DNA from 3 places in the Candidatus Weimeria sp. HCP3S3_B5 genome. Region 1 is predicted to be linked to each of the others. Evidence: predicted binding sites of a transcription regulator. Region 1 holds the regulator's gene; each other region holds the start of a gene.
What was found. Region 1 encodes Rex, which represses fermentation and respiration genes when NADH is low (regulators of the CRP and FNR family bind a similar motif). Its sites were predicted from a motif close to ATTGTTAANTANTTAACAAT; they were not measured.

Region 2: a site for Rex is predicted at 1,893-1,912, ahead of ACTNCK_RS07110 (butyryl-CoA:acetate CoA-transferase). Genes of this name have one in related genera too.
Region 3: a site for Rex is predicted at 1,014-1,033, ahead of ACTNCK_RS05300 (acetyl-CoA C-acetyltransferase). Genes of this name have one in related genera too.

Annotation. Positions count from the first base shown of each region.
Region 1 covers NZ_JBQHVU010000004.1:101,248-104,530, reverse strand. The annotation lists gene ACTNCK_RS03420 (NAD(P)H-hydrate dehydratase) at 1-740, opposite strand, end outside; gene ACTNCK_RS03415 (hypothetical protein) at 679-1,461, opposite strand; gene ACTNCK_RS03410 (redox-sensing transcriptional repressor Rex) at 1,478-2,101, opposite strand; gene abc-f (ribosomal protection-like ABC-F family protein) at 2,091-3,283, opposite strand, start outside.
Region 2 covers NZ_JBQHVU010000012.1:16,744-20,026, forward strand. The annotation lists gene ACTNCK_RS07100 (DUF58 domain-containing protein) at 1-840, opposite strand, end outside; gene ACTNCK_RS07105 (AAA family ATPase) at 837-1,763, opposite strand; gene ACTNCK_RS07110 (butyryl-CoA:acetate CoA-transferase) at 1,934-3,280, shown strand.
Region 3 covers NZ_JBQHVU010000008.1:5,231-8,513, reverse strand. The annotation lists gene ACTNCK_RS05305 (DNA/RNA non-specific endonuclease) at 1-922, shown strand, start outside; gene ACTNCK_RS05300 (acetyl-CoA C-acetyltransferase) at 1,112-2,299, shown strand; gene ACTNCK_RS05295 (four helix bundle protein) at 2,342-2,701, shown strand; gene ACTNCK_RS05290 (3-hydroxyacyl-CoA dehydrogenase family protein) at 2,783-3,283, shown strand, end outside.

The sequences.
Region 1 (3,283 bases):
CCTGCCGCCTCAAGGGCCTTACATCCCTGGGCCAGAAATGAAGCTATGACACCTGAAAGCACATCGCCGCTTCCCGCCGTTGACATACCGTTATTTCCTGTAGTATTTATGATAAGCTCTCCGTCAGGTGCCGCTGTGACTGTGATCGCATCCTTAAGCGCTATCACTGCGCCATACTGCCTAGAATACTCTGTTGCAGCCTCCTCCCTATGCTCCTTAAGCCATGATATGGTCTTACCGCATAGTCTGCTCATCTCCATAAGATGAGGCGTAAGTATCACAGGATCTGTCCTGGCCTTTTCCTTCAAAAGTAGCAGCAGCGTATGATCCTGTGAGATCAGATTCAGCCCGTCCGCATCTACAGCAAGCGGAATACCCCGGCTTTTTAGCAGGGCAAGCAGGAGCTCCTCTGCTTTTTCATCCATGCCGATCCCTGGTCCTATAAGGGCTGCATCCGCCCAGGACAGACTTTTTAGTATGGAATCAGCTGAGGTATCCGATGAAAAGAGAGCCTCGGGGACAATGCTCATAAGCGGCTGGAAATTCCCCTTATCACTTATTACCTTTACCATACCAAGCCCGCACCGCATTGCAGCAAGAGTGCTTAATATGGCTGCGCCAGCACATTCATGTCTTCCTGCTATGATAAGAAGCTTTCCATAGGTCCCCTTATTGCTGTCATCCTTCCTTTCCGGAAGAAGCTTTATTATCTCCTGTCTTTTCAGGATCCATTTTTTCACCGGCTGCCCCTCCCTTCCTTACAGACGATAAAGGATTGCCGAGCGCACCTTTTGATCTCCATTCTCCCGGAGTATCCTCCTTATCGTTTTCATTATCCTCTGCAGAATGTCCCGACATATATGAGTCCTTGCTGGTAAGCACTATCTGATCATCATCCGTGATATCAAAAAGCGTCACCATATCCTTGCCAAAGATATCGTGCATATAGGAATAGATCTCACGGTTATTTATCTCCCGGTTCTGCTTTCTTATTATATTTTTCTTGAGCTTTACCCTGATATCCTTTATCCATTCCGAGATCTCATTTATCTCGTCTGTATTTGTCCTCATCCTCTGATAGGCGAACTCTACAGTACGCTCCATCAGCTGATTGTTTGCATTCTTTATCTCCTTTGGAAGCTCTAAGAGCCTGTCCTCTATCTCCTCTATCCTTCGATTTGTCTCGTCAATCATAGAGGCATCCTTGGTGACATTGGTAGATCCTGCCTCATTTACATGATCTACTATATTGGCCATTAGCTTCTTCTTTACCTTTTTAAGCTCCTTAAGCTCATTCCCGAGTCCGCCCTGCTCCTTTAGAAGCTCATTTAATGCGACCTCTGAGGTCTTTATTTCATCAGGCTTGCCCTCGAGCGCAAAGAGTCTGTGCCACTTCTGGTCAAGGACCAGAACAGGTATCTTGGTATCAGATACTCTCCTCTTAACTTCCTCCAGATCCATATTATCCCTCCAGGGCTTATCTGCCAGACATATTATATGAAAGCTGCATCAGCGAATCAGACAGATGCACGTTTTCTACTACCACATCATCAGGCACCATCAGATCCACATGGGCGAAATTCCAGAAGGCTCTCACGCCAAGACTCACAAGACGCTCGGCTACTGGCATTGCCGCATCCTTAGGCAGGGTAAGCACTGCTATGTCTACCCTGTGCTCCTTTATGAAGTCCTCGAACTCGTCTATCATCATCACAGGTATCCCGCCAACTATCCTGTCCTTTTTCTTTTGATCGACATCAAAGAGGCCTATCATACGAAAGGGCAGCTTCTCGAAATTCACATAATTGGCAATGGCTGCGCCCAGATTTCCTACTCCGAACAGGGCCACATTATGGACCCTTGTAAGGCCAAGGATCCTTCCTATCTCCTCATAGAGGAACTCGACATTATAGCCATAGCCCTGCTGGCCGAAGCCTCCGAAATTATTCAGATCCTGCCTTATCTGAGACGCAGTGACCTGCATCCGCTCTGAAAGCTCCTTTGAAGAGATCCTCTCTACCCCGTTCTCCAGTAATTCTCCCAGATATCTGTAATATCTTGGCATCCGTCTGATCACGGCCTGAGAAATATTATTCTCCATAAACCCCTTCCCAATCATCATATAGCTTTTTTAATTCTTCATCAAGTAGCGAAAGCTTTTCAGTAAGCTCATTTAGTCTGGCGGAGTTTCTGGCTGTCGCCGGATCACTGAATTCCTCATTGATCTTCTCTTTCTCCGCTTCCTTTTTTTCTATCTCTTCCTCTATCCTTTTGGCCTCTCTCTCTTTCTTCTGCCTTGCCCTAGCCTCCTCCTTCTGCTTCTTCCAGTCATCGGCGGAGCCGGCGGAGGCCTTTTCCATGGTCTCCTCTGCCTTCTTTTTGCTTATACCAAAGTCAGTCCTTATCTCTTCACGTTTTTTCAGATAATAGTCATAATTCCCAAGATACTGGTGGATCCCGTCTTGCCTAAGCTCCAGGATACGGCTTGCTGTCTGGTTGACAAAGTATCTGTCATGAGAAACATAAAGGACCGTGCCATCGTAATTGTTTATGGCATGCTCCAGTATCTCCTTTGAATCCATATCCAGATGGTTGGTAGGCTCGTCTAGTATCAGGAAATTAGCTCCGGAAAGCATAAGCTTGGCTAATGATATACGTCCTCTTTCACCTCCGGACAGGTCCCTTATCTTTTTATAGACCTCATCATCCCTGAAAAGAAAGGCAGCAAGAACGTTTCTTACCCTTGTATTATTAAGAGACGGATAGGCTCCCTGCATCTCATCAAAAAGAGTATTGTCCTCATCGAATCCATGCTGCTCCTGATCGTAGTAGCCTATTGTTACTCCGGCTCCTATCCTTACACTTCCGGAGTCCGCAGGGAATATATCATTTATGATCTTAAGGACAGTAGACTTCCCAATACCGTTGTCTCCAATAAGAGCTACCTTCTCACCGCGCTTTATATCAAACGATATGTCCTTAAGGACCTCTGTCCCGTCAAAGGACTTGGACAGATCTGTCACAGTAAGGACATCCTTTCCGCTCGATGAGAGAGGAGAAAGTGAAAGCCTCATAGCCTTGTCAGCTTCCTTTGGCTTCTCGATTACCTCTATCTTATCGAGGACCTTCTTACGGCTTTCCGCCCTCTTTATTGACTTCTCCCGGTTGAAGCTTTCCAGCTTTTCTATTACCTTTTTCTCATGCTCGATCTTCTTCTGCTGCTTCTCGAACTCCCTTTCCCTTGTCAGCAGGAAGAGATCCTTCTGCTTCATGAAGGCAGAAT
Region 2 (3,283 bases), on a different contig from region 1:
GTCCTCATCAGCTGCACTCCACCACATCAGCTGCGTATTCACATTGCTTCGTACCAGTTCCTTTATGAGACTGTAAGCCTCGCTTACTACCTCATCATTTTCCTCAAGAATCTCCGTGAACTCCACCACAACGATCAGCTGCTCATCTGACATGGCTTCTCTCTGCTTGATCATCAGCTCATCCCTCTTGGCTGACAGCTTCCAGTGAATATCCCGTGGTCTGTCGCCTGGTACATATTCACGAATCTCTGACACATCAGAGAAATCATTGCCGCACCTGTCAGTCTCCTCGGCCTCTGTCATACCGCCGGACGGATGCAGCGCGTACGAGCACGTATCTCTATCACCCTTTGGAAAAACAGTGACCCCGACGCTCTTATCTACTGTCTTCTTCAGATCTGCAAGTCCGAGCACATCCCGGATCATGACATGATCTGCTGTGATCTCGTAATATCCCAGCAGTGAAAATCTGAGATGGACATAATGCATCTCTCCCTCATGATTCACAGGAATTGCAATCTGTGTCTGTCCCGAGGTGCCATAGAATGTATTCCTGATCGTCAGTGTGATGGCGGCCTCGTACGAGGAAAATGCCATACCTGCCCGCAGATTATAGCCTATAAGAACCAGGTCTCCCTTTTGCGTATGATCTGTTCCAAGGGATACAAGCAGCTCTGATTTCCTGAGCATCAGCATTGATGTGATAATATCTATTGGCAGCGCAACTATTTCCATCATAAGCATGATAAAAAGAAATGTCCCTCCGAAAACAGCCACTATTGCAGCTGTCACTGCTACTGCCAGTATATATCCGATCAGCCGTCCGACTCTTATCCTCATGTCCTTGGTGCCCTTACATCCTCTATCAGCTTCTGTATTGCATCGTCCATTGTGATTCCTGCTGCCTTCGCACGCGCAGACAGCTTCACTCTGTGACCAATCGTATCCCTGGCAATACTCTGCACATCCTCAGCCGTCACATAGTCCCTGTCATTGATGAAGGCGACGGACTTTGCCATACCGAGCATGGCTATGGTTCCACGTGGTGATGCTCCCTGCGCGAAGCTGCCGCCGTTCCTCGTATGCTCTACCAGACTCACTATATAGTCATAGATCTCATCCTTCACATACATCTGCGAGATGGCAGTCCTGATGGTCTTCAGGTCATCTGCCGTAAGCACCGGCTTTATATTCTCGACAGGCTTCGATGCATTGCCCTTGAGGATCGCCACTGCGTCATCATGCGCCGGATACCCCATTGACAGACATACCATAAATCTGTCGAGCTGTGACTCAGGAAGCAGCTGTGTTCCTGATGAGCCGTACGGATTCTCTGTTGCTATCACGACAAACGGGTCCGGAAGCTCTCTGGTCACTCCGTCCACTGTCGCTGTTCCCTCTTCCATTACTTCAAGCAGAGCCGACTGGGTCTTCGGTGATGTACGGTTGATCTCGTCTGCAAGGAACAAATTGGAAAATACCGGTCCCGGATGAAATTCGAACCTGCCGCTCTCCTTCTCATACATTGAGAATCCCAGGATATCACTCGGGAGCACATCCGGTGTGAACTGCACCCTCCTGTAATCGAGTGACAGCGTCCTTGCAAACGCCTTCGCGAGTGTCGTCTTCCCGACTCCCGGTATATCCTCCATCAGGATGTGTCCACCTGCGATCATCGCCGCAAACACTTTGAGCACGACCTCATCCTTGCCTTTTATCACCGAATCCACTCTCGTGAGAACTGCTTCTGCTATCCTGTTCATATCGAACCTCCATCATATGAAACGGGGTCTTTTCTTATTATCTTTTTTATTTTAAACTGTCATCTCATAATTGTAAAACGCAAATTGCAAATTCGCTATCTTTTTCATGCCAATAGTGATAAAATATGGTAAGTTAATTTTTTCACAAAGTCAAAGTACAAGGAGGCAATATGGGTTTCGAACAGGAATATCAGCAGAAACTGACCACTGCCGATGAGGCTGTGAAGTGTGTCAGAAGCGGCGACTGGGTTGACTATGGCTGGTGCGTAGGCACTCCGGAGGCTCTCGACAAGGCTCTGGCGAAGAGGGCTGACGAGCTCGTGGATGTAAATGTACGTGGTGGAATTCTGTTCCATGTACCGGCTATCATGCAGGTCCCGGATGCAGACAAGCATTTTTCATACAATTCATGGCACATGAGTGGAGTTGAGAGAAAAATGCTCACTACCACAAATTCATATTTTGCACCTATCAAATATTCTGAACTGCCTAGCTACTATCGTATCAATAATGCTACTCCATCACGAGTCGTAATGATCCAGGTCGCTCCTATGGACAAGCACGGATACTTCTCCTTCGGTCCGAGTGCCTCTCATCTCGGTGCTGTCTGCGAGAATGCCGAAGAAATCATCGTCGAGGTCAACAAGAATATGCCTCGCTGTCTCGGTGGTCATGAGTCCGAGATCCATATCTCAAAGGTAAGCGCCATAGTCGAGGGCGACAATCCACCGCTTGGCGAGCTTGCTTCCTGTGGCGAGGCTACTGAGATCGACAAGAAGGTGGCGGAGCTCATTGTAAATGAGATCCCGAACGGAGCCTGCCTGCAGCTTGGCATCGGCGGTATGCCTAACGCCGTCGGCTCCCTCATCGCTCGGTCTGACCTTAAGGATCTGGCTGTACATACAGAGATGTATGTGGACGCTTTCGTAGATATAGCAAGGGCCGGCAAGATCAACGGTTCAAAGAAGACCATAGACAGATACCGTCAGGTCTATGCCTTCGGTGCCGGCACAAAGAAGCTCTATGATTATCTGGATGACAATCCGGAGTGCATGAGTGCACCTGTCGACTATACCAACGACGTCAGGGTGATCTCACAGATAGATAACTTCATTTCTATCAACAATGCGATCGATATCGATCTCTACGGGCAGGTAAACGGAGAATCTGCAGGTACCCGTCAGATTTCAGGTGCCGGCGGACAGCAGGATTTCGTTCAGGGCGCTTACCTCTCAAATGGTGGAAAGAGCTTCATCTGCATGTCTTCTACATTCACAGACAAGAAGGGCGTAGTTCACAGCCGTATCCGTCCTACTCTTGCAGAGGGCTCGATCGTCACCGATACCCGTCCTCAGACCATGTATGTGGTAACAGAGTATGGTATGGTAAACCTGAAGGGACTCTCTGCCTGGGAAAGAGCCGAGGCTCTGATCTCGATCGCTCATCCTGACTGCCGTGATGCGCTTATTAAGGATGCCGAGAAGCTTCGCATGTGGAGGACCTCAAACAAGAGATAATTC
Region 3 (3,283 bases), on a different contig from region 1:
TGTCGCAACATTACTTTTTAGTCCAGCTGCATTCACAGGTGGATATCAGACCATTGTCTCTACGGAGGCTAAGGCTAATCCTCTCCCAAGGGGCTTCTCGTATCAGAAAAGTGTCCCGAAGTGGAATGGCAAGGATCCGAGTGTAAAGATCCATGGCAACAGGCCTTATTTCACGTCAAAGGAGCTTTCTGTAAAAAGAAGCTATGAAAAGTATAAGGATCTCGACAGCATGGGAAGATGCACTGTGGCCATTGCTGATATAGGGACGGATCTGATGCCGGACAAGGAAAGGGGACCTATTGGTTCTGTGCATCCTACAGGCTGGCATACAGTAAAGTATGCAGGAATAGATGGCAATTATCTCTACAACCGTTGTCATCTGATCGGATACCAGCTTACCGGAGAGAATGCAAATGAAAGAAATCTGATCACAGGGACCAGATACCTGAACAATGAGGGTATGCTGCCATATGAGGATCAGGTCGCCTCATATCTGCATTCCAACCCTTCGGATCATGTACTTTACCGTGTGACTCCGGTATTCAAGGGACGTGAACTTTTATCACGCGGAGTCCTGATGGAGGCAGAAAGCCTCGAGGACAGCGGAAAAGGGGTCCAGTTCTGTGTATTCTGCTATAATGTACAGCCCAGAGTAAAGATCGACTACAAGGACGGCTCCAGTCAGGGAGTTGCCTATCAGGGCAGCACTGCAAGCACCAGGGAGAAGACAAGAAACAGCAGGGCAGCACAGAATGATAATGGAGCTCATAACTATGTGCTGAATACAAATACGAAAAAATTTCACAAGCCATCCTGCCCGTCAGTCCATCAGATGGCAGCCCACAACAAAAGGTCAGTAAAAGCAAAGCGAAAGACGCTTATAAGAGAGGGTTATAGTCCATGCGGAAGATGCAGGCCTTAGGCCTTTTTTCACAAAAACCCTTGATATGAATCGTCGTATGTGATAAAGTAAATGACGTAGCCGGTGCGGCGGCTTATATTTTTTAGAAAAGATTGTTAAAATTTTAACAGTCTTAGATGACAAGAGTAACAGGAAACCGCATTTTTCCTGGGAAAAGATAGCGTAGATCGCTAGAAAAGGAGACGTGACATGGCAGGAAGAATAGTTCTGGCAGGTGCATGCCGTACTGCAATCGGAAAGATGGGTGGAGAGCTTTCTACTGTATCAGCCGTTGATATGGGCGCTACAGTAGTTAAGGAAGCTCTTGAGCGTGCAAAGGTACCGGCAGATCAGGTAGACGAGGTTAAGTTCGGATGCGTAATCCAGGCCGGACTTGGACAGAATGTAGCTAGACAGGTATCAATAAAGGCAGGACTCCCTGTAGAGGTTCCAGCCGTTACTTTAAACGCAGTATGCGGATCAGGTCTTAAGTGTGTTAATGAAGCTGCAAATATGATCATGGCCGGCCAGGCTGATATCGTAGTTGCCGGCGGCACAGAGTCAATGTCACGTGCTCCTTTCGCACTTGATAAGGCACGTTTCGGATATCGTATGAACAACGGTGTCCTTGTAGATACTATGATAAATGACGCACTCTGGGACGCTTTCAACCAGTACCATATGATGGTAACCGCTGAGAACGTTGCAAAGCAGTGGAAGCTTACCCGTGAGGAGCTTGACGAGTTCGCCGCTTCATCACAGCAGAAGTGCGAGAAGGCTATGGCAGCAGGCAAGTTCAAGGATGAGATCGTTCCTATCACTATCCATGACCGCAAGAAGGGTGACATCGTGATCGATACAGATGAGGGACCTCGTGCTGGAACAACAGTAGAGACTCTTTCAAAGCTTCGTTGCTGTTCAGGAGTGGAAGGCGGAGTCGTTACTGCCGGAAATGCATCAGGAATCAACGATGGTGCTGCAGCTGTCGTTCTCATGACAGAGGAGAAGGCAAAGGAGCTCGGCGTTAAGCCTATGGCATACTTCGTTGGCGGAGCAATGGGCGGTGTAGATCCGAAGATCATGGGTGTTGGCCCTGTAGCAGCTGTTAAGAATGTTATGAAGAGAACAGGCCTTTCAGTTGATGATATGGATCTGATCGAGGCTAACGAGGCATTCGCAGCACAGTCAGTTGCAGTAGCCAAGGAGCTGAAGTTCGACATGTCCAAGGTCAATGTCAATGGTGGTGCAATCGCACTCGGACATCCGGTAGGAGCATCAGGCTGCCGTATCCTTGTAACACTTCTTCATGAGATGGAGAAGGAAGATGCCAAGAAGGGACTTGCAACCCTCTGCATCGGCGGTGGAATGGGATGCGCGACTGTAGTAGAGAGAGATTGATAGTAGGTTAGAGGTGAGAGGTTAGAGGTCAGAGGTCAGAGGGTGGATAGTTATAGGGGATTAATAGTCTGGCAGAAGAGTATGGCTCTTGTAGAAGAAATTTACAGATTAGTAAAGTTTCTTCCACGTGAGGAGCTTTATGCCCTATCTGACCAGATGCGGAGGGCAGCGGTTTCGATACCTTCGAATATAGCTGAAGGACATGAACGTGATTCGTTGAAGGAATACTTGAGGTTTCTATATATAGCACAAGGATCAAGGGCAGAGCTTGAGACCCAATTGGAGCTGTGTATGAAACTTGGATATTTTTCTGAGGATCAGATAAGGCTGTCGCTCTCACTTAGTGATGAGATTAGTCGAATGTTGCGTAAACTTATAAAGAACCTTAAGGTTTATACTTGATCTTATGGCCTCGCACCTCGCACCTCAGACCTTTGATAATATACTTCATACTAAATGCCACATACAACAGGAGGAAAATACATGAAAGTAGCTGTAATCGGTGCTGGTACTATGGGCTCTGGAATTGCCCAGACATTTGCACAGTGTGATGAGGTAGAGACAGTATATCTCTGCGATATCAAGGAGGAGTTTGCAGAAGGCGGACTCGGAAAAGTAAAGAAGAACGTTGACAAGCTCGTAAGCAAGGGCAAGATCGATCAGGCTAAGGCTGATGCCATTATCGGGAAGTTCAAGACCGGTCTCAATACCATCGCTACAGATGCTGATCTCGTAGTTGAGGCTGCTCTTGAGAGAATGGATATAAAGAAGAACTGCTTCAAGGATCTTGAAGAGAACATAGTAAAGAACCCTGACTGTATCTTTGCATCAAACACATCATCTCTTTCCATCACAGAGATCGGTGCAGGTCTTAAGACTCCTGTTATCGGAATGCACTTCTTCAACCCGGCTCCTGTAATGAAGCTTATCGAGGTCATCAAGGGTGCCAATACTCCGGATGAGACAGTAGAGAAGGTCGAGGAG